3 regions of the Chryseobacterium proteolyticum genome follow, and region 1 is predicted to be linked to each of the others. Evidence: riboswitches for the same ligand, from Rfam matches in the RefSeq annotation. Region 1 holds a riboswitch; each other region holds the start of a gene.
The links. A riboswitch is a leader RNA that binds a small molecule or an ion and turns the genes downstream of it on or off. The one in region 1 is predicted to bind S-adenosylmethionine.
Positions count from the first base shown of each region.

Region 2: linked by a shared signal. The riboswitch ahead of ACJ5H0_RS14995 (alpha/beta fold hydrolase) and the one ahead of ACJ5H0_RS10965 (TonB-dependent receptor plug domain-containing protein) in region 1 are both predicted to bind S-adenosylmethionine.
Region 3: linked by a shared signal. The riboswitch ahead of ACJ5H0_RS14190 (SusC/RagA family TonB-linked outer membrane protein) and the one ahead of ACJ5H0_RS10965 (TonB-dependent receptor plug domain-containing protein) in region 1 are both predicted to bind S-adenosylmethionine.

Region 1 is NZ_JBJLWK010000003.1:27,533-35,721, forward strand. It holds gene ACJ5H0_RS10950 (aconitate hydratase) at 1-1,477, shown strand, start outside; gene ACJ5H0_RS10955 (DUF5694 domain-containing protein) at 1,667-2,461, shown strand; gene ACJ5H0_RS10960 (hypothetical protein) at 2,538-3,131, opposite strand; gene ACJ5H0_RS10965 (TonB-dependent receptor plug domain-containing protein) at 3,079-5,109, opposite strand; SAM-I-IV-variant riboswitch at 5,602-5,700, opposite strand; gene ACJ5H0_RS10970 (TonB-dependent receptor domain-containing protein) at 6,127-8,124, shown strand.
Region 2 is NZ_JBJLWK010000003.1:845,670-853,858, reverse strand. It holds gene ACJ5H0_RS15005 (O-succinylhomoserine sulfhydrylase) at 1-98, opposite strand, end outside; partial or broken gene ACJ5H0_RS15000 (ACT domain-containing protein) at 214-1,753, opposite strand; gene ACJ5H0_RS14995 (alpha/beta fold hydrolase) at 1,765-2,754, opposite strand; SAM riboswitch class I at 2,818-2,926, opposite strand; gene ACJ5H0_RS14990 (MGH1-like glycoside hydrolase domain-containing protein) at 3,117-5,723, shown strand; partial or broken gene ACJ5H0_RS14985 (OsmC family protein) at 6,012-6,432, opposite strand; partial or broken gene ACJ5H0_RS14980 (DUF58 domain-containing protein) at 6,497-7,821, opposite strand; gene ACJ5H0_RS14975 (AAA family ATPase) at 7,926-8,189, opposite strand, start outside.
Region 3 is NZ_JBJLWK010000003.1:689,089-697,277, reverse strand. It holds gene ACJ5H0_RS14190 (SusC/RagA family TonB-linked outer membrane protein) at 1-824, opposite strand, end outside; SAM riboswitch class I at 908-1,004, opposite strand; gene ACJ5H0_RS14185 (type II 3-dehydroquinate dehydratase) at 1,250-1,654, shown strand; gene pckA (phosphoenolpyruvate carboxykinase (ATP)) at 1,705-3,321, opposite strand; gene ACJ5H0_RS14175 (GYDIA family GHMP kinase) at 3,522-4,355, opposite strand; gene fabD (ACP S-malonyltransferase) at 4,367-5,242, opposite strand; gene ACJ5H0_RS14165 (LysM peptidoglycan-binding domain-containing protein) at 5,311-7,260, opposite strand; gene ACJ5H0_RS14160 (bacillithiol biosynthesis protein BshC) at 7,299-7,688, opposite strand; gene bshC (bacillithiol biosynthesis protein BshC) at 7,732-8,189, opposite strand, start outside.

The DNA.
Region 1 (8,189 bases):
TTTCGGGTATGATGACTCCATGAGAAGATATCTGGCTGCTACAGGAAGACAGGATGTTGTGGATGCTGCTGATAAAATTGCTGAACACCTTACTGGTGACGCCGAAGTATATGCAAATCCTGAACAATATTTTGATCAGGTAATTGAAATCAATCTTTCCGAGCTGGCTCCGCATTTAAACGGACCATTTACTCCGGATTTAGCAACTCCTGTTTCTGAGTTCAGAGCAAAAGCAGAAGCTAACGGATGGCCTTTAGAGGTTGAATGGGCACTGATCGGTTCTTGTACCAACTCGTCTTATGAGGATTTATCAAGAGCTGCTTCTATTGTTGAAGATGCTGTGGCAAAAGGAGTAAAACCTAAAGCTATTTTGGGTATCAATCCAGGATCCGAGCAGGTGAAATTCACTGCAGAAAGAGACGGTTTCTTAAATTCATTCAGAAAATTTGAAAACGCAAGAATCTTTACAAATGCCTGTGGACCTTGTATAGGGCAATGGGACAGAGAGGGAGCTGATAAAGGAGAGAAAAACTCTATTATTCACTCTTTCAACAGGAACTTTGCAAAAAGAGCGGACGGTAACCCGAATACGCATGCTTTCGTAGCTTCACCGGAAATGGTAGCTGCTGTAGCAATTTCAGGAAGACTGGACTTTAATCCTATTACCGATACGCTTACTGCAGAGAATGGAGATCAGGTTAAACTAGACGAACCGAAAGGATCTGAGCTACCGGCAAAAGGGTTTGCTGTAGATGACAATGGGTATCAGGCTCCATCTGAAGATGGTTCTTCGGTTGTAGTAAAAGTAAGCCCTACATCAGACAGACTTCAGTTATTAGAAGAATTCCCTGCATGGGATGGTAAAAATATTACAGGAGCTAAAGTTTTAATCAAGGCTTTTGGAAAATGTACAACCGACCACATTTCTATGGCTGGACCATGGTTAAAATATAGAGGACACCTTGATAATATTTCCAATAACATGTTAATCGGAGCAGTAAATGCTTATAATATGGAAACAAACCATGTTAAAAACGAATTAACGGGTGAATACGGTGAAGTTCCGGCTGTTCAAAGAGCTTATAAAGCGGCAGGTATTCCCACCATCGTTGTGGGAGACCAGAACTATGGTGAAGGATCATCAAGAGAACACGCAGCAATGGAGCCGAGACATCTTGGTGTAAAAGCAGTATTGGTAAAATCATTTGCAAGAATCCACGAAACCAACCTTAAAAAACAAGGGATGCTGGGATTAACTTTCGCTAATGAGGCAGATTATGATAAAATCCAGGAAGACGACACTGTTAACTTCTTAGATTTAGATCAGTTTGCTCCCGGAAAACAATTAACACTGGAATTTGTACATGCTGACGGAACCAAGGATATTATTATGGCTAACCACACCTATAATGATCAACAAATCGACTGGTTCAAAGCTGGTTCAGCATTGAATCTTATTAAACAGCAAGAGGCATAAATCTATTTATGCCCCGATAATAAAAAAAAACATCCCGGTCGGGATGTTTTTTTATTTATATGTATACTTTATATGATAACCTTCAATTTTTATAGGAATATGTAATAAATCTATATAATAAGTTGTTTTAATAATAGTAATAAAATATCATGAAAACACTTCTTTACACTCTTCTATTATTTTCCTGCTTTGTTCAGGCCCAAAAAAAAACCATCAGATTTCTTCCCTTCCCCAAAAACAAAAGTATTAGTAGTTGGTTCATTCCATTTTGATTATCCTAATCTGGATGCCCACAAAATCAAAAAACAGGACCAGATCGATGTACTATCTCCTAAAACATCCAAAGAGGTTACCGATCTGGTAAATTATATTAAGAAGTTCAGGCCAACAAAGATTGCTATTGAAGCTTCACCCGAATGGAACGCCAATCAAAAACTCAAAGAGTATAATGAAGGAAAACACCATGATAAAAGAGACGAACGGTATCAGCTTGCCATGAGAATTGCCAGTGAACTGAAGATCAATGAACTATTCAGTGTAGACGCCTCTTCCGTATTAGAAGACCTTATGGAAAAGTTTGGAAAGACTGACTCACTGTATTTTAAGAAACTTACAGAGGGGTATGATTATAAAAGTGATGACCCCATTTCTCAAAACTTTACTGATTTCTATAATCATTCAGAAGCCAAAAATTTTAGCTCACTTATGAAAACCTTTCAATACCTTAACAGCAAAGAATATCACGAATATGGATATGGCGCTTATCTGAGTGGAGATTTTAAATTAAGGGATTATGACGGAGCTGATATACTTGCCATGAACTGGTATAGCAGGAATCTGAGAATATTCCGTAATATACAGAATATTTCGCATCAAAGTGACGACAGGATTCTTGTAATCGTAGGAAACGGACATGCAGCAGTCCTCAGACAACTTTTAACCTGCTCTGCAGAATATGAATTCACAGAATTTTCTTCTTTATAAATATATAGGCAGAGATTTATCAACTTAAATCTCTGCCTTTGTTTATATGGCTTTATCCTTCAAAGCTTGCATAGTATTAAAACTTAAATTCTATTCTTGCAAACAGAAATCGTCCTCCAATGCCATATTGGGAAACCTGTCTGGAGTAGACAAACTGATTATCTGCTGTCAGGGAATTGATTAGTGGATTTCTGGAAGGCATTACATTGAATATGTTATTACTTCCAATAGTTGCAGATATATTTTTACTGAAGTCATAGCCTATTGAAAGATCTGTTACAAAACGATTATTCAATACAAAGTGTTCCTGTTTTCCTACTACACCATCAAAATTAGCATCCAATACATCAGCGTCGGTTACTTTTCCAAAGAAAGAATTCCTCAATAAAATATTAAATCCGGAAACTCTAAGATTATTGGATAGAGTTGCTTTTACACGGGGTACAGCTTCTTCAAAGTAAATCCTGTTAGGCTCAGAAAAGTAACTGTCTATCTGGCTAACTAATTTTGGGGAGGCATGAATATTTCCTATTCTTCTTGTCTGATTCAGATTGAGCCCAAAGTTATTTTCCAGATTAATTCCTGAACCTAAATTGGATGTCTGGGAAATGGTAAGATCAAGCCCTTTGGTCTGGGAATCTACAGCATTCGCAAAAAAAATTGGCGGCACTAGCTCTTGCAAGGTCAAAAGCATCCTGCAGAATCGCCTGATCCGATCCTTCAGGAAAATCTACACCTCTAGTACCTTTAGGCCTGAAAAACAAATCAGTGAGCACTACTCTATCTTTAATTTTAATATAATAAACATCTGCTGTAACCACAAGATTCAAATTTGGAGCTTTCCAAGTAAGTCCTGTACTGTACGACTGGGAGGTTTCCTGTTTCAGTTTTGGAATCCCAAGCGCCTGTGCAGCCTCGGAATTATTCCTAAATGTTCCTACCTGGGTAGTATTACCCTGTTGAATTAAGGTTGATGTTGAGCTATAATAGATCTGGGCTAATGAAGGGGCTCTAAAACCTGTAGAAACAGCACCTCTCCAATTAAAATTATCAGCCAACTTCACATTAGTCGCTAGTTTATAATTAAAGGTAGATCCAAAGTCTGAATAGTTTTCATAGCGCAAAGCACCTTCTACCAGCCACCAATCCGTTGGTTCCAGTTCCACATCTACATATCCGGCCACACTATTTCTATTTCCGGAAACAGCATTATCCGGACTAAATCCCGGAAATACCTGGGAACCGGCAGGTCTTGTTACGCCAAAAAAATCAGTCACAAGCTCATTTTTTGGAGTATTTACGGTCACTACATTTCCATAAATATCATAAGAGGCATAAGAATTCTCGTTACCGGCATTCACCTTATAATTTTCATAACGGTATTCCCCTCCAAATGCAATGTTCAGCCCATGCAATACATCATACTTTTTGGAAAAGTCAAGGTTTAGGGTGTTTTGCAAAAACTCAAGTCCACCTGCATCAAATCTTCTTGGAGAGTTGTTGACCAATGAAGAATTAAAAGTATTAACAACTCCAAAATTGAAAGTATTCTTCCCAAAAGTGTTACTGAGATCTATATTCCAGTCATTCCATTTTCCTTTGATCCCAGCTGCATATGAATAATCATTAATGGTAGACTCAATTTGCGGCAGATATCCGTTGGGTGTTATAAAATTGATATTTCTCTCGGTATTAGGCAAACGGAAAAAACCTCCGGCATTCCCAAGCCTGTAGCTATATCCTCCAAAAGAATACACCTTCCAGTCATCATTAATCGGAATTTCTGAATTATAATAAACCTGTGCTGACTGCAATTTCGATTGTCCAGCCCTGATACTGAAATCTTTTCGTTGAAGTCCTCTATATGCAAGTTCATCATTGGTAACATCCCCTCCTAATAAACCCTGTAAAGTTGAAATATTATTGGCGTTTGCAATTTTATTCTGTAAATCAGATGAAAAATAATTTACTTTTGTTGCATATTGTTTAATCGTATTGATAATTTGCTGGCTATTGGAAGTATTATTTATATTCTTATAAAGCCCGTCTATATCTATCCCATCTTGAGCAGCCCTGTAGTTAATAGCATTATAGGCATTGTATATATCGCCATTCCTCACACCAGCTCGGGAATAAGGATCCCGGTATTGGGTTGATGTGGTAATATTGAAGAAACCATGTTTTCCAAGTTTGAATCCATAATTCAGGTCTAAAGAGATGGTTTCTCCATCCAGTCCACCGGAAAAATTGTTGGTAACCGGTGAAGCATATCCTCCCAAAAATAACTGACCGGATAGCCCCAATCTTTTTTTAAGACCTAAATTGACAACTCCTGCAATAGCATCAGATCCGTATTGGGCAGAAGCACCATCCCGAAGCACTTCAATTTTATCCAAAGCAAAAGCGGGAATCGCATTAAGATCTGTTCCCACCGAACCCCTACCTGGTGTAAGTGTTACATTGATGAGTGAAGACTGATGCCTTCTTTTCCCATTAAGTAAAACTAAAACCTGATCGGGACCTAAACCCCTCAACTGTGCAGGATCCACAAAATCCGTCCCGTCATTTACAGTATGCGATGTGGAGGAAAAAGAAGGGACAATATAGTTTAGAGCCTGGCTTATATTATTAACCGGGCTTTGTTTCAATATTTTTGAAATGTTAATAACGTCTACCGGAACCGGAGTATCTGTTAATGATCTACCTGATCCTCTTGAACCGAGAAGAACAACCTCATCGATTTTTTTTTGATTTTAGAGTATCAGACTGGGCGAAGTAAAACGTCGAAATTAAAGTGGCCGAGGCAATGATACTTCTATTTTTAAAATGGCGCATGTGTTTTATTTTTAAATTTTTATTATAATTTTTTTGTTTGCTTAAAATTTTAAGCAAAAAGTATCCTGTAACCTTGAAAACACAAGGCTAAAAGAAAAATGATAAACGGTTTTATTAGTTAATAGAAACCAGAGGCTAAGAACAACAACACATACACATCACGAAATGCCATGAGTGATCACCAGCATACAGAAGCTTTGCTTCGATATCTGCCGGGCAAAAAGTCAAATTCATTGTGCTGTAATTTTCCCTGTTCTTAAACATTGATTTTAAATTTTAAACAAAAATTGTAAGATGGGAATGAATAGAAAAACATTTTTTCCGGAGCTTGCCGGCTTATCTATTTCAGCACCTTGCTTGTTTTGCAGGTTGCTATCCCATCTATGAGATTCTTGATAATTGTGAGGCAAAGATATAACTATTTTACAAATAAAAAAATAATTTGTAAAATTTTTAAATTAATCGCAAAACCAAGCCGTATGATGATGCAATATAATTATATTCTATTGTGAGGTATTTAATGGAATAAAACAACCCTCTAAAAACTTTCCTTGTAACATTTTTTTTATTTTAAACGTCTAACTGAGTAGTAGTAAAAACCATTATGAAAAAAAATTGTACTCGTTTTATTTTCCTTAAGCATTATTGTCACAAAGGCTCAGGAAAAAACCAACAACCAGGTCAAGGAAAAGCAGATCGAAGGCGTTGTAATTACCAAAACTAAAAAAGCCGTTGAACAAAAGGCAGACCGTACTATTTTTGATTTTTCAGAACAGCCCCAGCTGAACAACGGAAATGTTTTAGAGGGTATCAAAAAACTTCCGGGTCTGGTGTCTACTGATATTGCGGGTATGATGTATCAGGGAAAGATCCTTGATGTTTATCTTAACGGACGCCCTTTAAACATTACTTCCAATGAACTTAATTCATTTTTGGAAGGGATGCCTGCCAATTCTGTAGACCGAATTGAAGTGATCACTCAACCTGGCGCTGAATTCCCGGCAACTTCCGGGGGCGCAATTATGAATATCATTACGAACAAAAATGCTAATAAGTATCTTACGGCAACTTATTCAGGAAATTATTCATTTACCAACTACGGTAAGTTGAGAAGCAGAACCAGCAACTCTTTAAATTTAAACGCCCGTAATAAATATTTCGGATGGCAGCTGAACATCGGACAGAACTATCGGGAAAGTATGCTGAATTCGAATCAAAATGATTTATTATTAAGCAATACGGATAGAATCGGCCGTGGTTATTTCGCGAAATCAGGCTTAACATTTGATCTGGGACAGGACAGATTATTATTAAATTACGATATCTATCATAATAAAAACAGCAATTACACAGATAGTAACGGTTTTGCTGACCTACCGTACATTCCTGTTAAAGACAGTATCAGGGAAGGATATTTTCATGCATTTGATGCTGCCTACACGAATAATTTGAGACAGGAAGCGGTAATAACCTATCAGAAACGCTTTAGTGATAAATCTCAAAAACTAGATTTCCAGTTCGGATATACCAAATCAACGAGTAAATTTGATCAGAATAATATTTTCAGAGATATCAGTTACATCAATCCTAACGAAAATCTTCCAAGATTTTCGGATGGTCTTTTACTGAACAATGAATCTGACATGAGAATTGCTAATTTTAAAGTGGATTATTCGCAGCCAATCAAGATCCTTGATGGAGGAAAGGTAAGTTTCGGTGGATTATATGAAAAACAAAACTTCGATACTCAAAGCAGAGGTCTGACCAATCTGGACTATCAACGACAGACCGCTTCCACCTATCTTGAGTTCCAGGCTAAATTGAAAAAATTCGATTTCACATTAGGATCAAGGGCTGAAAATTATGACATCTCTGGAATTACAAGGGTGATTGACAGTACCGGTGCAATAGTTCAGAAAAATCTGATCCCTTTTAATAAGTTTAAATTATTTCCAAATGCAAGTGTTCAGTACAGCTTTATGAATCAGGTTTCTGTTTCAGCAAACTATAACAAGAAAATCAGTCTGCCAAGTATTTCTGCACTTAATCCCAATAACACTACATTCCAGGGACCGAATACCCAGGTTACCGGAAATCCGAATCTGCAGCCTACGATCTTTGACAATTATGAAGTAAAACTTTCTGCCTTTGATTATGCATTCATCGGATATAGTGTAAGTTCAGCTAAAAATCAGGTTGCACAGATCATCAGAAAAAATGGAAAAAACCTGTTTAATGAGCAGATAAACATTTCCAGCATGAGGATCCACAATTTCAATGTAGGGCTTCCTGTCCCTTTCATGATTTTTAGTAAGCCTATGAGCGAAATCATGAAGTTTGATTTTAATCCAGACAAAATCAATTTTATGTATCTGTATGCAGGATATCAGAAACATGATATTGATAATCTAAACAACAAAGGATTCTGGATTTTCAATGTGATGACCCAACTTATTCTGCCTAAACAGATTAAGCTAACAGCAAACTACAGCTACCTGACGCCAAAAGCAGGTTATTTCTACTTCACAGCAGAAAAACCATTCAGCAATTCACTGGATATTACACTGACTAAAAAGTTTTTGGATAATCGTCTTACTGTTTCTGTATTTGCTAATGATATTTTTAACGGACAGGTAATGCAAGTTCGTTCTAATCCGCCATCCGGAGAAGCGGTTACTTTGAGAACAAAATATGACACAAGAAATTTCGGACTTTCCATTAATTATAAGATCCCAACCAAAAACAAACTGGCTAAAGAGGATCCGAATATCTTAAACAGCAGCAAGAAAGAGGATAACGGAGGGGTAATGCAGCAGGATAGTAAATAATCAGGTTATAGTCTTTTAATACTACATCAACATATCAATTATCATAAAATCGGGCAGTAAGAATA
Region 2 (8,189 bases), 820 kb from region 1:
AAAATAAAGCTGGATGTAAGATAGAGCGGAGTAGAATGTTCATCAAACTGAGTTCGTTCAGTCTGCGTTCTTATTGCAAACGTTTCAAAATTTTCCATATAGTTTTAATTTTAATATCATGTATCAATGCAACAGTTTACCAATGAATCGATCGAATCTGATCTGAGCCATTTTTATCGGCATACTGTTATATCGTTACATTCGTACATTGATTTATTTTGTTTCACTTACTCTTAAAATATCACCAAAAACACCTCTCGCGGTTACCTGTGCTCCCGCACCGGCTCCCATAATTACAATAGGGTTTTCACCATAGCTCTCCGTATAGATTTCAAAAATGGAATCTGATCCTTTTAATTGCCCTAATGCGGAAGTAGCCGGCACAGAAATTAATTTTACATCAAGTTCTCCTTTTTCTTTTTGAAGATCGCCATGTAGATCGCCTACATATCGTAGAACATGATCTGCCTCCTGATTTTGTTTAATTTTCTGGTATTCCTCGTCCAATTCTCCCAATCTGGAAATGAATTCATTTTTGCCAATAGAAAGAAGGTTTTCAGGAATTAGATTCTGAATATTAATATCATTGAATTCATTAATCAGATCCAACTCTCTCGCCAGAATCAAAAGCTTTCTTGCAACATCATTTCCTGAAAGGTCCTCACGAGGATCCGGTTCAGTAAATCCTTTCTCCATTGCTTCTCCTATAATGGTTGAAAATTTCTCATCTCTAACTGAAAAATTATTGAAGATATAACTTAAAGAACCTGAAAACACGCCTTTAATTCTTGTAATATTTTCCCCCGACAGGTGTAATAGTTTAATGGTATCGATCAAAGGCAAACCTGCTCCCACATTGGTTTCGTAAAGGTATCGTCTGTTATTTTTATTCAACGTATATCTTAGTTTACGATATTCTTCTATTGGAAGGGTATTGAAAATCTTATTGGAAGATACAAGATCAAATCCGTTCTCAGCTAAAGCATGATAATTCTTAACAAAATCCTTACTCGCCGTATTATCAACCACAATAAGATTCTCCAGCTGATTCTCTCTGGAGAAACTGATAAGTTCATCAACATTAGAAGGGTTTTCTGCAACTAAAACCTCATCATTCCAATTATGACCAAAACCTTTTTTTATTGAATGCTATTTTTCTTGAATTAGCAACAGCCACTACTTTAAGATCTATTTTTTTTCGTCTCTTAATTTCTTCGGAAGATTCCAATACCTGGTCAATCAGAGTTTTACCCACATTCCCATGTCCAATGATTGCAAGATGAACGGTTTTAGGTTTTTTGGATATTTCAGATTCAATGATATTCTTAGTTTTCTCATCCTGAGAAGAAGTAACTACAATATTTACTCTTTTTTCACTTGCTATCTGATTCAGAAGCAAAGGAAAAACATTATTTCTTGCGAGTTCCGCCAGTATTTTATTAAAATCTTCTGCTACAAATCCCAAAACTGAAACGTTATTAATACTATAAATCTGAGATACTGCCCCTGATTTCCTTTCTGCTTCAAATTCCTCTATCAGACAATTAACCGCATTTTCAGAATCGTTTTCGTGAACCAAAATTGATATTCCGTTTTCTATAGCTTGTTGTGAGATCACTCCTACACTAATCCTGGCTAAAGTAAGTGCTTTAAAAATTCTACCGTCAATACCGATTTCCCCTAAGAAATCTTCTCCTTCAAATTTGATGATTGATCTGTTCTTTAAAAATTTTATTTCGTTAACATTTTTCATCTGTTCATTCTTTATTGTTTAGCTTTATTACAGGTTTCTTGTAATTGTTCAGTTTCTTTCTGTAATAAAATGGTTTTAATGATATTATTTAATTGTTTGTATTCCATTAGGAAGGCATCATGCCCGTGAACTGAGGTGATCTCGTGATGAGAAACATTCTTTTTTTTACCTTTCAGTTTTTCAAAACACATCCGGATTTCGGAAGCAGGAAAGAACAAATCTGTATCAACGGAGATCAAGTGCATTCGTGCCTGTATATTCTCCAGCCTTTCTTCCTCGGCATTAATGTTCATCAGCAAATGATTCATCAGTTGATAAGATTTTAAACTAAATCTTTCATTAAGAGCTTTTCCGTGATATTCAAGCCAATCTTCCGATTCAAGCTTATTTTTTGCGGTATTGTATTTATTTTGAAATCTGTCGTTTAAAGATTGTGGGGTTCTATAACATAGCATTGCATGGATTCTTGCCTTTTGTAACGGAGCGTCATTTCCATTTAATAAAAATTTCTGAACCATACATTGCGCATGCAGCCAATCATGAGTTCTGAAATCACAGGCAATGGGAATAAATACTTCTGCAAGTTCCGGACGTTTAACCAGCATTTCCCATCCTATTCCTCCACCAAGAGAACCTCCGATAATGGCATATAGACTTTTAATGTTAAGTAATTCTAACCCTTTTAAAAATATGCCTGCAATATCCGAAGGAGTAAACTCTTCATATTCTTCAATTAAAAAATCATCATAACCATTTCCGGGAATATTGAAACACAAAACCGTATAGACATTGGTATCAACCACCTGGCCATCTCCTACTAATTGCTTCCACCAGCCATTTGTTCCCGATACATTGGAATTTCCCGTTAAAGCATGGTTGATTAAAATAACAGGTGCCGAAAACAGTTCTTTCCCGAAGGTCTGATAGCTCAACGGGATATTGCATTCCTTTCCGGAATTAGTTTGATACGAAAGATTAATATGTTTTAGTTCTGTTTTCAATTCTATTATACATTATTTATAATACAATTGAAAATGCCACAGGAAATGGCTGAAAAACTCAGTAAGTTATCTGTCCAAAAAATAATTTGGTAGAACGTAGCACCTTCTTCGCTTGCACAAAGGGTTGCTAAGGTTTCATCGGGTCTAATCCCTCAACCTTTCTTGATAACATTTTCAATATTTGAATGATCGAATGGTGCAAAGATATAATATTTTATTTAATTTTTTCATGAAAAAATTAATTTATTCTGAAAATCCCTGTAATCATTATAGTTACAAGGATGTGTTAAGAATTATTCAGATAGAAAAAATTGGAATTATTTTTCAAAAAAAATTACCTTCGTAGTGAAAAATGATGAACTATGACTGCAGAAAAACAAAGATTACAGGATATAAAATGGAAAAACTGGGGGCCTTATGTAAGCAACAGACAATGGGGTAATGTTCGTGAGGATTATAGTCCCAATGGCAATGCGTGGAATTTCACCAATCATGATAAAGCTGAAAGTCATGCCTACCGTTGGGGTGAAGAAGGGATTGCGGGAATATCGGACACCAAACAGCTTTTTTGTTTCGCTCTTTCATTTTGGAACAAAAAGGACAAAATGATCAAAGAACGTTTTTTCGGATTGAGTAATCCCCAGGGCAATCATGGTGAAGATATCAAAGAGATCTTTTACTATCTGGACAACACGCCTACCCATAGTTATATGAAGATGGTGTATAAATATCCGATCCATGAATTTCCTTATGATCACCTGCTATCTGAAAACGGAAGACGAAGCAAAAAAGAAGCTGAATTTGAAATCTTTGATACCGGAATCTTTGATAATGATGAATATTTTGATATTTTCATCGAATACTGTAAAGCAGATGCTGACGATTTTTTAGTCCGTATCACAGTTTGTAACAGGAGCCAAAACGATGCACCTATTGTTGTCGCTCCAACAGCCTGGTTCCGTAACAACTGGAAATGGGGATATAATACTTATAAGGGGCAGCTAAACGCCTCATACGACGGCTGTATTGATATTAACCATGATAGTATTTCCATCAAAAAATTCTATTCAAGAAACACCGGTGCCAAAAGTCTCTTTTGTGATAATGAAACCAATACACCTAAATTATACGGAGCTCCTTTAACAGATAACACCTATTTCAAGGATGGTATAAACGATCACATTATTCATAACTCCAATACCGTTAATCCGGAAAAAAGAGGCTCAAAAGCCGCTTTTGTGATTGAAGAAATTATTGGTGGGGGACAATCAAAAACCTTTGATTTCAGGCTGTCGCCAAACGACACCGATGAACCATTTCATCATTTTGATGAGATTTTCAACACCCGGATTGCTGAGGCCAACGAATTCTATGAAGAAGTTCAGCACGATGCAACGAATGATGATGAAAGAAATGTTCAACGTCAGGCGTTCGCAGGGCTATTATGGAACAAACAATTTTATCATTATAATGTTGGGAAATGGCTTAAGGGAGATCCTAATTTTGATGCACCGAGGGATTTCAACCACTATGTAAGAAATACAGAGTGGAACCACATGCACAATAAGGACATTATTTCAATGCCTGACAAATGGGAATACCCATGGTATGCTACCTGGGATCTCGCTTTTCACTGCGTTCCCTATGCATTAATTGATGCCCAGTTTGCAAAAAACCAACTTCTCTTGTTAACCAAAGAGTGGTATATGCATCCTAATGGACAACTTCCGGCGTATGAATGGAACTTAAGTGATGTAAATCCACCTGTCCATGCTTGGTCTTGTTTCAGGGTATTTAAGATTGATGAAAAGACCAATGGAAAACCGGATCTCCTGTTTCTGGAAAAGGTTTTTCAAAAATTACTTTTGAACTTTACCTGGTGGGTAAACCGTAAGGATAAAAACGGTAAAAATATTTTCGGCGGCGGTTTTCTAGGTCTTGATAATATCGGAGCTTTCGATCGTAATATGGAACTTAAAGACGGTGAGCATCTTGAACAGGCAGACGGTACAAGCTGGATGGCAATGTATGCATTGAATATGATGAGAATTGCAATGGAACTTGCCCAATACTATCAGGTATATGAAGACATGGCCATTAAGTTTTTTGAGCATTATCTTTACATCGCGGAAGCGATGGAAAACATGGGTGATGGAAAAGAAGGCCTTTGGAATGAAGAAGATGGTTTTTTCTATGATGTACTACAACTTGGGAACGGCGAAAGTGTTACGCTTCGTTTAAGAAGTATTGTCGGGCTTATTCCTTTATTTGCTGTGGAGATTATTGATCACGGATTATTGGAAAAAATGCCCAACTTTAAAATAAGAATGGAATGGGTGCTGAAAAATAAGCCGGAACTTACGAAACTGGTTTCCCATTGGGATGAAGAAGGTCATGGCAGAAAACATTTAATGAGTATCCTTCGTAAAAACAGACTAACAAAAGTCTTGACAAGAATGCTGGATGAAAAAGAATTTTTAAGTTCTTATGGTATCAGGGCCATGTCTAAAGTATATGAAGAAAATCCTTTTATTTTCTCTGTTCATGGGACAGAAAATGTGGTTTATTATACCCCTGCGGAAAGTGACAGCAGAATGTTTGGAGGAAACAGTAACTGGAGAGGCCCGATCTGGTTCCCTATTAACTTTTTGATTGTCGAAAGTCTGCAGCGTTTTCATTTCTATTATGGAAACAGCCTGAAAGTGGAATTACCGACAGGAAGCGGAGATAAAAGGAATCTGGATGAAGTAGCACAAAATATCAGTAACAGGCTATGTTCTATATTCCTTAAAGATGAAAATGGACAAAGAGCTTTTAATGGGGGAAACAATAAGTTTAATTACGATGAGCATTTCAAAGATTATATCACCTTTTATGAATATTTTCACGGAGATAACGGACGTGGAGTTGGCGCCTCACATCAAACAGGATGGACGGCAACGGTCGCTAAACTGATGAAACCGAGATAGAATAAAAATGTACCACTTTCTTAAGTGGTACATTTTTTTTTATCAATTAATTAACCTTTAGTATTGAACATCATTGATGCCTTAATTTTAGCCATAAACTAAAACAAGTAACAAAAATAATAATTATAATAGATTATTGATAAATATTTCATATATTTACATCGTTAACCTTTAAGAAAATGAAACTCAATGTTTAAATCTTAAAGAAAGAAAATACCCTCAACAACACATAATAAGCATAAAGCCGGATTTTAACAATCCGGCTTTTTTATTTTGTTTATAACATCCTTAAATTTTTTCCCCATTTACAAATACATCATAACCGATTTCTACATTAGGTTCCAAAGTTTTAGAAACAGAACAGTATTTATCAAATGATAACTGCGCTGCTTTCAAAGCCTTCGCAGGGTCGATGTTACCTTCCAAAAAAAAACTGAACTTTAATTGATTTAAAAGGCTTAGCATCATCGACAGGGACTCTCTCTCCTTCTACTTCTGCTTTAAAACCAGTGATATCCTGTCTTTGTTTTTTTAATATGGACACGACGTCTATTCCACTACATCCTGCAACTGCCATTAAAACACTTTCCATGGGAGAAACTCCTTTAGCTCCAGGCTGCGAAGTATTATCCAAAAGAATGGAATTCCCTTGGGAATTTGTACATTCAAACAAAAAGTCATCGTTTATTCTATTAAGTGTTATTTTCATTGTTCTGTTTATATTATTAAATCCTAGAATTAATCTATGATGTATTAAAGTTATCTATGCAAAATTATAAAATTCCTCTTGCTTTGATCTCAAGATATTTATTGATAACGTCAATATTTAAATTTTCAGGAAGGGTATACACTGTATAAATACCATACTTTCGAAGTTCCTGTATGATTAGTTTTTTTTCAAATTCAAATTTTTCAGCAATAACTTCATCATAAATCTCCTGCATACTCTCCGGATTCTTATGAATTAAAGTCTGGAGTTCCGAATTCTTAAAAAATACAACGACCAACAAATGATTTTTTGCAATGCCACGCAAGTACTTTAACTGCCTGTTCAAACCATCCAGCGTTTCAAAATTTGTAAAAAGTAAAATCAGGCTTCTTTGGTTGATTGAATATTTTACATCCTGATAAAGGCGGTTAAAATCACTTTCAAAAAAATTGGTTTTTATATTATAAAGTGATTCCGAAATTTTCTTTAGCTGACCGGATTTGTTTTCTGCAGCTATCTTGTTTTCAGTTTTTTTTAGAGAATGTCATCATCCCTGCCCGATCTCCTTTTTTTTAATATAATATGAGACAGGGCCATTGTCGCATTGATAGAATAATCAAGAAGACTTAACTCTTTAAATGGCATTTTCATGGTTCGTCCAGTATCAATCAGCATGAAAATCCTTTGAGATTTTTCATCCTGAAACTGATTAACCATCAAACGATTGGTCTTTGATGTAGCCTTCCAATTGATTGTCCTGATATCATCCCCAGGAACATAATCCTTGATCTGCTCAAACTCCATGGTATGGCCGAGCTTTCTGATTTTTTTGATACCCCCCAATAAGAATTCACTTTGAAGAGCCATTAATTCATATTTCCGTAAATGAACAAAAGAAGGATATGCCGCTAAATTTGCATTTTTCTGGAATCTATATCTTTTCGAAACAAAACCTATCGGAGAAGAAGTATAAACATTTAAGCTACCAAAATTATATTCACCTCTTTCTTTAGGCTCAAGAATATATTGAAAGAATGCATTTCTGCCGGGATCAATTTCTTTTCGAATTAAAAAATCCCTTTTCTGAAACTGAAACGGAATTTCATCAATGATTTTAGTATTGATCTTAAAACCATAATTATTTTTAATATCAATTTTTATTGGATTCTCATCACCATTTGATAACTTTTCAGGTAAGATCCTTTGTGCTAAAACACCTTCTTTTTGATTAAAAAGTAAAAGATAATCTACCATTGCAGCCAAAAAGCAAAGCAAGAGCACAATATGAGCTACATAAATAAAAATTGGAAAGAAAAAAGCCAGAACATAAAGTATCCCCACTCCAATGAGCGTAAAGAAAAAGCGATTATTAATGTATAAGTTTCTCATTTTTCAGGTTGTGGATAATAGATTTTATAGCAGCCTTATAAATCCACTACAAGGAATCTATTACTCTCTTCAACATTTTGAAATTTTATAATATCACTTATTATTTATCTTGGAATTTCTATTCCCTCCAGAATCTGTCTGATAATTTCGTCAGCACTTAAACCTTCCATTTCTCTTTCCGGCGAAACAATTACTCTGTGTCTTAACACTGCATAACTGGCTTCTTTGATATCTTCCGGAGTTACAAAATCCCGCCCCCTTAAAGCCGCAAACGCTTTAGATGCCGTAAGTAAGGCTAAACTTGCCCTTGGTGAGGCTCCTAAATATAAAAACTGATTTTCTCTTGTATTAACAATGATTTTAGCAAT
Region 3 (8,189 bases), 660 kb from region 1:
GCCACTCTTTGTAGTATATCCCTCCAGTCATCATTCCATAAAGGCCTTGCTCCAGGCAGCAGTTTTCCATCTGTCCCTACCGGTTTTGCATAGTTAGAACCATATGGATTGATGCCCAGATTATTCACAAGATTATCTGTGGCCATTTGTGCAGCCTGTTGTGCTGAAACCTGTCCTGATTTATATCCATTTCTCATTGCTTCCCAATATAATTGAAAATACTGGTCCGTGGTAACCTGTTCATAGTCCTTTACAGCCCTGCTGGAAAATCCCTGACTGATATTAAAATTGATTCGTGATTCTCCTTTTTTCCCTGACTTTGTAGTCACAATAATCACTCCGTTAGCACCTCTTGATCCATACAGAGAGCTTGCCGTAGCATCTTTCAAAACACTAATTGATTCTATATCATTTGGGCTGATAGAATTGATATTTCCATCAAAAGGAATTCCATCCACCACGAATAAAGGATTACTTGAGGCACTAATAGATCCGATCCCCCTGATACGGATTGTTGCCGTAGCACCCGGTTGGCCTGAAGCACTTACTGCCTGTAATCCCGCTACCTGCCCTTCCAAAGCTTTTGTAATATTGGTTACCGGCCGATTATTAATCTTTTCGCTGGAGATCGTCGCTACAGAACCTGTGTAACTCGTCTTTTTCGCTTTACCGTAAGCTACCACAACGACTTCATCAATATCTTTTTCCCTAAGCGTATCTTTCTTCTGCTTTATCTCCTGCCCATTAACACTAATAATGCCTAAGAAAAACAAAGCACCGGGTGAAATCCAAACACCAGCTTTGAATAAACTTTTACTAACCATAATCAATTTTATTTGTTAAATATTAAAAAAACACCCTTTGCGGAAAACACAGCAAAGGGCATCAAGAAATTGATTTAACCAAATGCTTATTTTTCCTTAAAAGGCTGAATGTAACACCTTGCATCATGCAGGTTGTTAAGACTTCATAGGGTCAGTTCCCTCCATCTTTCTTTATAAGCCGATCGAAATATGGATGCAAATCTAAAAACAATTAGTCTATAAAACAAGTAGACTAATTTGTTTTTTATTTTAAATTCTCAAAAATTAACTTAATTTTCACTTAAAACACCTGTTAACAAACCATTAGAGAAAATGTTAAATTTTTAAACATGAGAAATATCATTAAAAATAATGTAAAACATCTCCCTCAAATAAAACCCGTAAAATATCCGCACTAATCGAAAAAAACTTTTTAATTTTATGTTATGAAAATTTTAATCATAAACGGACCGAATCTAAATCTGTTGGGCACAAGAGAACCTGAAATTTATGGAATAATTTCAATGGATGAATATTTGGAAAAACTAAAAGATGAATTCCTTTCTTACGAACTGAACTATTATCAATCGAATATTGAAGGAGAATTAATTAACAGACTTCAGGAAGATGATTTTGATGCTGTTATTATTAATCCGGGGGCTTTTACTCATTACTCTTATGCGATAGCCGACTGTTTAAAGAATATACAGAAACCTAAGATTGAAGTACATATCAGCAATATCTATAAAAGAGAAGAATTCCGGCAAAAGTCAGTAACAGCGGCTCACACAGATGCTGTATTATCCGGCTTTGGAATGAAAGGATACAGACTGGCTTTATTAAGCTTTTAGGATGTTTTAATACATAAAAAAGCCTCATCAATGATGAGGCTTTTCTTTTTTTATATTGTTTGTTCTTGTAATTGAGGTCCGGAAGCAACCAGCTTTTTCCCCTCTTCAGTGTTACAGTACTGCTCAAAATTCTTAATATATCTTGATGCTAAGTCTTTAGCCTTCTCTTCCCACTCTGAAGCATCACTGTATGTATGTCTTGGATCCAGAATACCTTCTGAAACATTAGGTAAAGAAGTAGGAATTTCCAAGTTCATAATAGGTACTTGCGCCTTAGGAGCGTTCTCAATAGATCCATCAATTATTGCATCAATAATGGCTCTTGTATCTTTTAATGAGATTCTTTTTCCTGTACCATTCCATCCTGTATTTACCAAATAAGCTTTTGCTCCATGTTCTTTCATTTTACCAATCAAGGTTTTAGAGTACATGGTAGGATGTAACGTAAGAAATGCCTCACCAAAAGCCGGAGAAAATGAAGGTTCCGGAGAAGTAATTCCTCTTTCAGTTCCTGCTAATTTAGAAGTATATCCACATAAAAAGTGGTATTGAGCCTGATTTTCATCTAAAATTGAAACCGGAGGTAATACTCCGAATGCATCAGCTGAAAGATAAACAATCTTCTTAGCATGCCCAGCTTTAGAAGGCAGTACAATCTTGTTAATATGGTATATAGGATAAGAAACTCTTGTGTTTTCAGTGATTGAGTTATCGGTATAATCAGAAACACCATTATTTACAACAACATTTTCAAGAAGAGCATCTCTTTTGATCGCTCTGAAAATGTCCGGTTCTTTTTCTTCCGATAAGTCAATTACTTTTGCATAGCAACCTCCCTCATAGTTGAAAACTCCATTGTTATCCCAACCGTGCTCATCGTCACCAATAAGATATCTTTTAGGATCAGCGGATAAAGTTGTTTTACCTGTTCCGGAAAGGCCGAAGAACAAAGCAACATCCCCTTCTTCTCCTACGTTTGCAGAACAGTGCATAGATGCCATTCCTTTTAGCGGAAGGTAATAGTTCATCATTGCAAACATTCCTTTTTTCATTTCTCCTCCATACCAGGTTCCTCCAATGATCTGTAATTTTTCCGTAAGGTTGAACATTACAAAATTCTCGGAATTTAGTCCCTGAGCTTCCCAATTCGGATTCGTTGTTTTAGAACCGTTCACAACAGTGAAATCAGGTTCTCCAAAGTTTTCCAGCTCATAATGAGATGGACGGATGAACATATTAGTAACGAAATGCGCCTGCCATGCAACTTCTACGATGAATCTCACTTTAAGTCTTGTGTCAGCATTTGTTCCACAAAATGCATCAACAACATAAATTTTCTTAGAAGAAGAAAGTTGGTCTAGCACTAATTCTTTACAAGACTTGAAGATTTCTGCTGTTGTAGGCAAGTTCACTTTGCCATCCCAGAAAATTGTGTCTCTTGTAACATCATCCTGAACAATGTATCTGTCTTTTGGAGAACGGCCAGTAAAAATTCCTGTTTTTACTGATACTGCACCAGATTCCGTAAGTTCAGCTCTCTCAAAACCCTGATTTTCAGGAGAAACTTCTGCTTGAAATAATTCCTCATATGAGGGATTATATATTATTTCATAGTCTCCCTTAATCCCTAATTTTTGCAAATCCTGGATGATTTTAGCGTGTTTCATTTTACTTATATTTTCTATTTCTTTTTTTAGTCCAACAAAATTAAATATTAATTTAGTGTTACAGGTGGTTAAATATAATGATATAAGTCAGAATGACAAAGAAAAAAACAGAACGGCAAATTATTAAATATCAAGCAATTATATCAACCCATTCAAAAATAGTCGCAAAACCTTTTCCCCGAAAATAGTCCTCAAAGCCCCTAAATTTGGCACTCATTACAAAATCTCCCCCCCCAGGCACCCAAACTTTTCACAAAAACCGGACAGTCGGAGAAGAATTTGTCTTTAACGGTAGGAATATTCAGAAAATCAGAAATTTTTCTTTCATGAACAGTCATTAAATGACAAAAATCATTTAATTCATTACATAATAGAATTTCATTGGTAAGGGCTGAAAATACTTCGATCAGTTTCCGGGATTTTATTTTAGACTTATACAGATCGATTGCTTCCCTGCTGTCTTGTTTTTGATTTAAATGGATAAAAATCAAGTTGTCCTTAAAGATAGGATCAAAGGTTACTCTTTTATATTGTATTACCGGTTTATTCTGATACAAAACTGCTGATTTTTCCTTTGCGACAGCAATATCATAACCACTTCCACCCAAACTTAGACTATTTAGCACGAAAGGATCTGTCTCAGCCCACACAGAAAGGTTGTTCATTAATGTTGAACTGCTTCCCAATCCAAAATCGGAAGGGAACTGTAGATTTGTTTTTAAAAAGTAAGAATCTGCATTTTGGAATTTACGAGCAGAAAGCTTTTGGACGTTTTTCAACGTTTTTATAAGAAATTGGGCACTGGGAGCTATATTTGTCTCAAGGATTTTCCAAGAGGAATAATCAATGATCACTTTCAGCCATAGTTTATTTTGATGGTAAGCTTCCCAAAAAACCAATGATTTCCCATCTTCCGTTTCTTCAAAGAAAAACTCTTGTCCCAGCCTGGTTGGTACCGCTAGGACAAGAGCTCCATCTATAGCGAAATATTCTGAAGTAAGCATGAGCTTTCCCGGTGAAAATATTTCGCCCATTTGTTTATTTTTTAGATTGCCGAAGCAACGTCTACAGAACTATCAATTTTCTTGATCAACCCCTGTAAAGTTTTTCCTGGTCCAACTTCTACAAAGTTAGATGCTCCGTCTTTAATCATATTCTGAACAGATTGTGTCCATTTTACAGGACCTGTTAACTGAGCAATCAGGTTTTTCTTAATTTCGTCAGGATTTGTAACTGCAGTCGTGGTAATATTCTGATAAACTGGAATCGTTGCTTTTCTGAATTTAGTTTGTTCAATAGCAGCCGCCAATCTTTCTTGTGCAGGTTGCATCAATGGAGAATGAAAAGCTCCATTAACAGGTAGCAATAATGCTCTCTTCGCTCCCGCTTCTTTCAATTTAATACAAGCTTCTTCTACGGCAGCAGTTTCTCCTGAAATTACAAGTTGCCCAGGACAATTATAATTTGCAGGAACAACAATCCCATTGATCTGTGCACAAATTTCTTCAACTTTGGCATCTTCCAATCCTAAAATTGCAGCCATTGAGCTTGGATTAATATCACAAGCTTCCTGCATTGCTTTTGCTCGCCCAGATACTAATTTAAGACCGTCATCAAAAGACAGAACTCCATTAGCGACCAATGCTGAAAATTCTCCTAAAGAGTGACCGGCTACCATTTCAGCACCAAGTCCATTTACAGCTTTTAAAGCAGCTACAGAATGTATAAAAATAGAAGGCTGAGTAACCTCGGTTTTCTTTAGATCTTCTTCTGTCCCATTAAACATAAGGGATAAAATATCGAAACCTAAAATTTCATTGGCAGATTCCATCAAGTCCTTTATGTCTTTTCGAGAATCATATAGTTCTTTTCCCATCCCAACAAACTGAGAACCCTGCCCAGGAAATACAAGTGCTTTCATCTAATAATTTAAAATATTATGCAAATATAAACATAATGTGAAGATTTTCTTTCATCCAATGTACTTCACTAAGGAACTAATCGGATTACACGATAACCAGTATTCACATAAGCTCCATTAGCTTTGGACTTTACAAATTCAAACTTGGTTGCAAGCTGAGTTTGAACTTTATTCATTTGTTTAAAAATTTCTCCTTTTTTATTCTCTCTGGTTAACATGTCATTGACAACATCAAAACCAATAATTGCATATTTGGGAGGAGTCTTGCAATATTTACCTTTATAGGCTGCCAAAATCTCTTTTTCAAAACTTCCGTCCGTATTGATTTTTCTGTCCATTAAATAAACCAGACTCGCCTGACTAAGGTCGTCTACCTTTTTCTCAAAACTTGGAGCATAATACATGCTAAAAGCTTTTATTCCCTGTACTTCTTTTGTCAGGGCAATAACTCTATTTGAAAAAGCCTCTCCCGTACTATCGTTATCACTCGCTAAAATAGCTATTACAGGAGCAGATTGTCCCGTCATCATATTCTGGTCTGCCTTAATTTCTGCAGGAGAACTTACAATTGTTACATTTGGATTTTTCACTGCCTTTTCGAGACCAGCTTTAATATAATTTGCATTTTCCTTTTTGCTGTCTGCAACTATATAAATTTTTTGATCCGAGTATACAGTTTTTACTTCATCTACAATTTTATCCGCATAGGTTTGATCATTCGTTTCAATAATAACCAGATTACTGTAGTTATACAATTCCGGAGAATTTGCAAACGGCGCTACAATTGGAATTTTCTGGCTTTTAGTAAAATCTAAAACATCAATGACATTCGATTTAAAGAATGGGCCTATAATTAAATCTGTATTATTAGGATTGATTTGAGTCAATGAATTCCTAAATGAAGCTTCATTACCGGAATCAACTACTTTAATATCCAGTTTCTGACCGTTTCTTGCATTTCTTTCAATGGCTAATTTAGCTCCTGTAAGAAAATCCATTGCCATTCCCCTATATTGAGTTTCATTTGTACTATAGCCGAAAGGAAGCATCAAAACAACACTTAAAGCATCTCCGCTTTTCTTAATGTATGCAGGATCAAGCTTCTTAATTTTCAAAACCATCCCGGTCTTTAGTCCGTGGGTTAAATCCGGGTTTAAAGCGATTAATTCGTCAATGGAAATACCATATTTATTCACAATAGAGAAAACAGTATCCCCTTGCTGAACAGTGTAAGTAACATATTCATCTCCTGCCTCTGCATTCACGTTAGAGGAATTATTAGCAGATGACTTTTCGTTGCCTGAATCAATTTTAGTTTTAGGGTTAACAGGCTCCGTAATCACATTAGCAACATTGCTATTTGATTTTTTAACGCGGATAACCTCTCCTGGTTTTAATCCTTTTTCTTCCAATCCAGGATTTAAAACATACAGCTCTTGCTGGCTAACTCCAAATTGTTTTGTAATTCTGTAATAATTATCTTTTGATTGAATTGTATAGCTATCCTCATCCGTTGCCACGGCAGTTGATGGAGTATTATTAGCAGTTGCTTCTACAGTTTTTGAAGCTACAACAGGTTGTTGGTTGCCTCCATATTTTTTTATGCTTTCAAAAGGTAATGTAATCTCATCACCGATCTTCATATGAGAATCCAATTCAGGATTCAGCTTTCTCAAGTCAGTTTCAGAAATACGGTATTGCTTTGTAATTCCATAGATGGTTTGTTTCGGCTGTAATACAATTTTACCAAGCTGAGCATTGGGTTTAGCTTTTTCAATGACAGCACTTTTTGTAACAGGAGCAGAAGTGCTTTTATCAGATTTAACTGTAAGCACATCACCGATTGTCAACTTTCCATCTTTAAATTTTGGATTTAGTTTCAGCAGTTCATCCACCGTTATACCATACTTCTTGGCAATATTATAAGGATTGTCTCCTTTAACTACGGTATGTGATTGTTGAGCGGAAACGCCCAAAACCATACATAAACTGGATAGAATAAAAAACCTTTTTATCATAGTAGATAATTATAATTTACAAAAATACTCCTTTAAAATTAAATGGCAACAATTATTAATTTTGATTCTTGAACCACCATTTCTTCTAAACAAGTTTCAAGCCATGAATATCCATAATCGGCGAAAAATACACTAAAATTATAAACCCTTTCCTGCCATGTTTTAGAAGGATGTACGTTTAAAAATAAATTTTCCAACCTTTCAAGCAATTCACTTTGTTTTATCTTTTCTGCATGAAGAAGTCGCTTTTTCATCCTTTTGTAAGATTTGAGCTGTCTAATTTCTTCCGCCTTAACCATATTTCCAAAAGATTTCTCGGTAGTTTCGGCGATAGACCGTAATTCAGAAAAGCTATTGATCAAAAGAGATTCTTTTTCTTCAAGTAACCTGAGAATACTACTATTATCTAAGATCCTGTTGTTCGTAATAGCTGCAAAATTCTGAAAGAAATCATCAACTTTCAGATCAAGCTTATCTATTTTTTTTTAATACTTTCTCCTGTAAGAACAACATTGAGTTTCGGGGAATCAAAACAGGAAAAGGGATATCTATTTTAGTAAAATAGTTTTTTAACTCAAGCCAATACATAATTTCTGCATTACCACCGATATAGGCTAAATTAGGCAATACTTTTTCCTGATAAACCGGACGCATTAATGCATTAGGGCTAAATCTTTCCGGGGCTTTATCCAATTCATTTAAGATCTCTTCCTTTGTAAGCCGGATGGGAGTATCCACCACACTATAATGATCTCCTACCAATTCTATCCGATCTCTCGTGTCAGAAAGGTAAAACAAATTAATTTCCCTGGGATTCACCTGAACCTTTCCATATTTATCTGTGAGAAATTTCACTTTTTCTTTAGAAGCATGATATAATGCAGAATGAATTAACTCTTCCCGGAAAATTTCTTTGACCTGATTTTTCA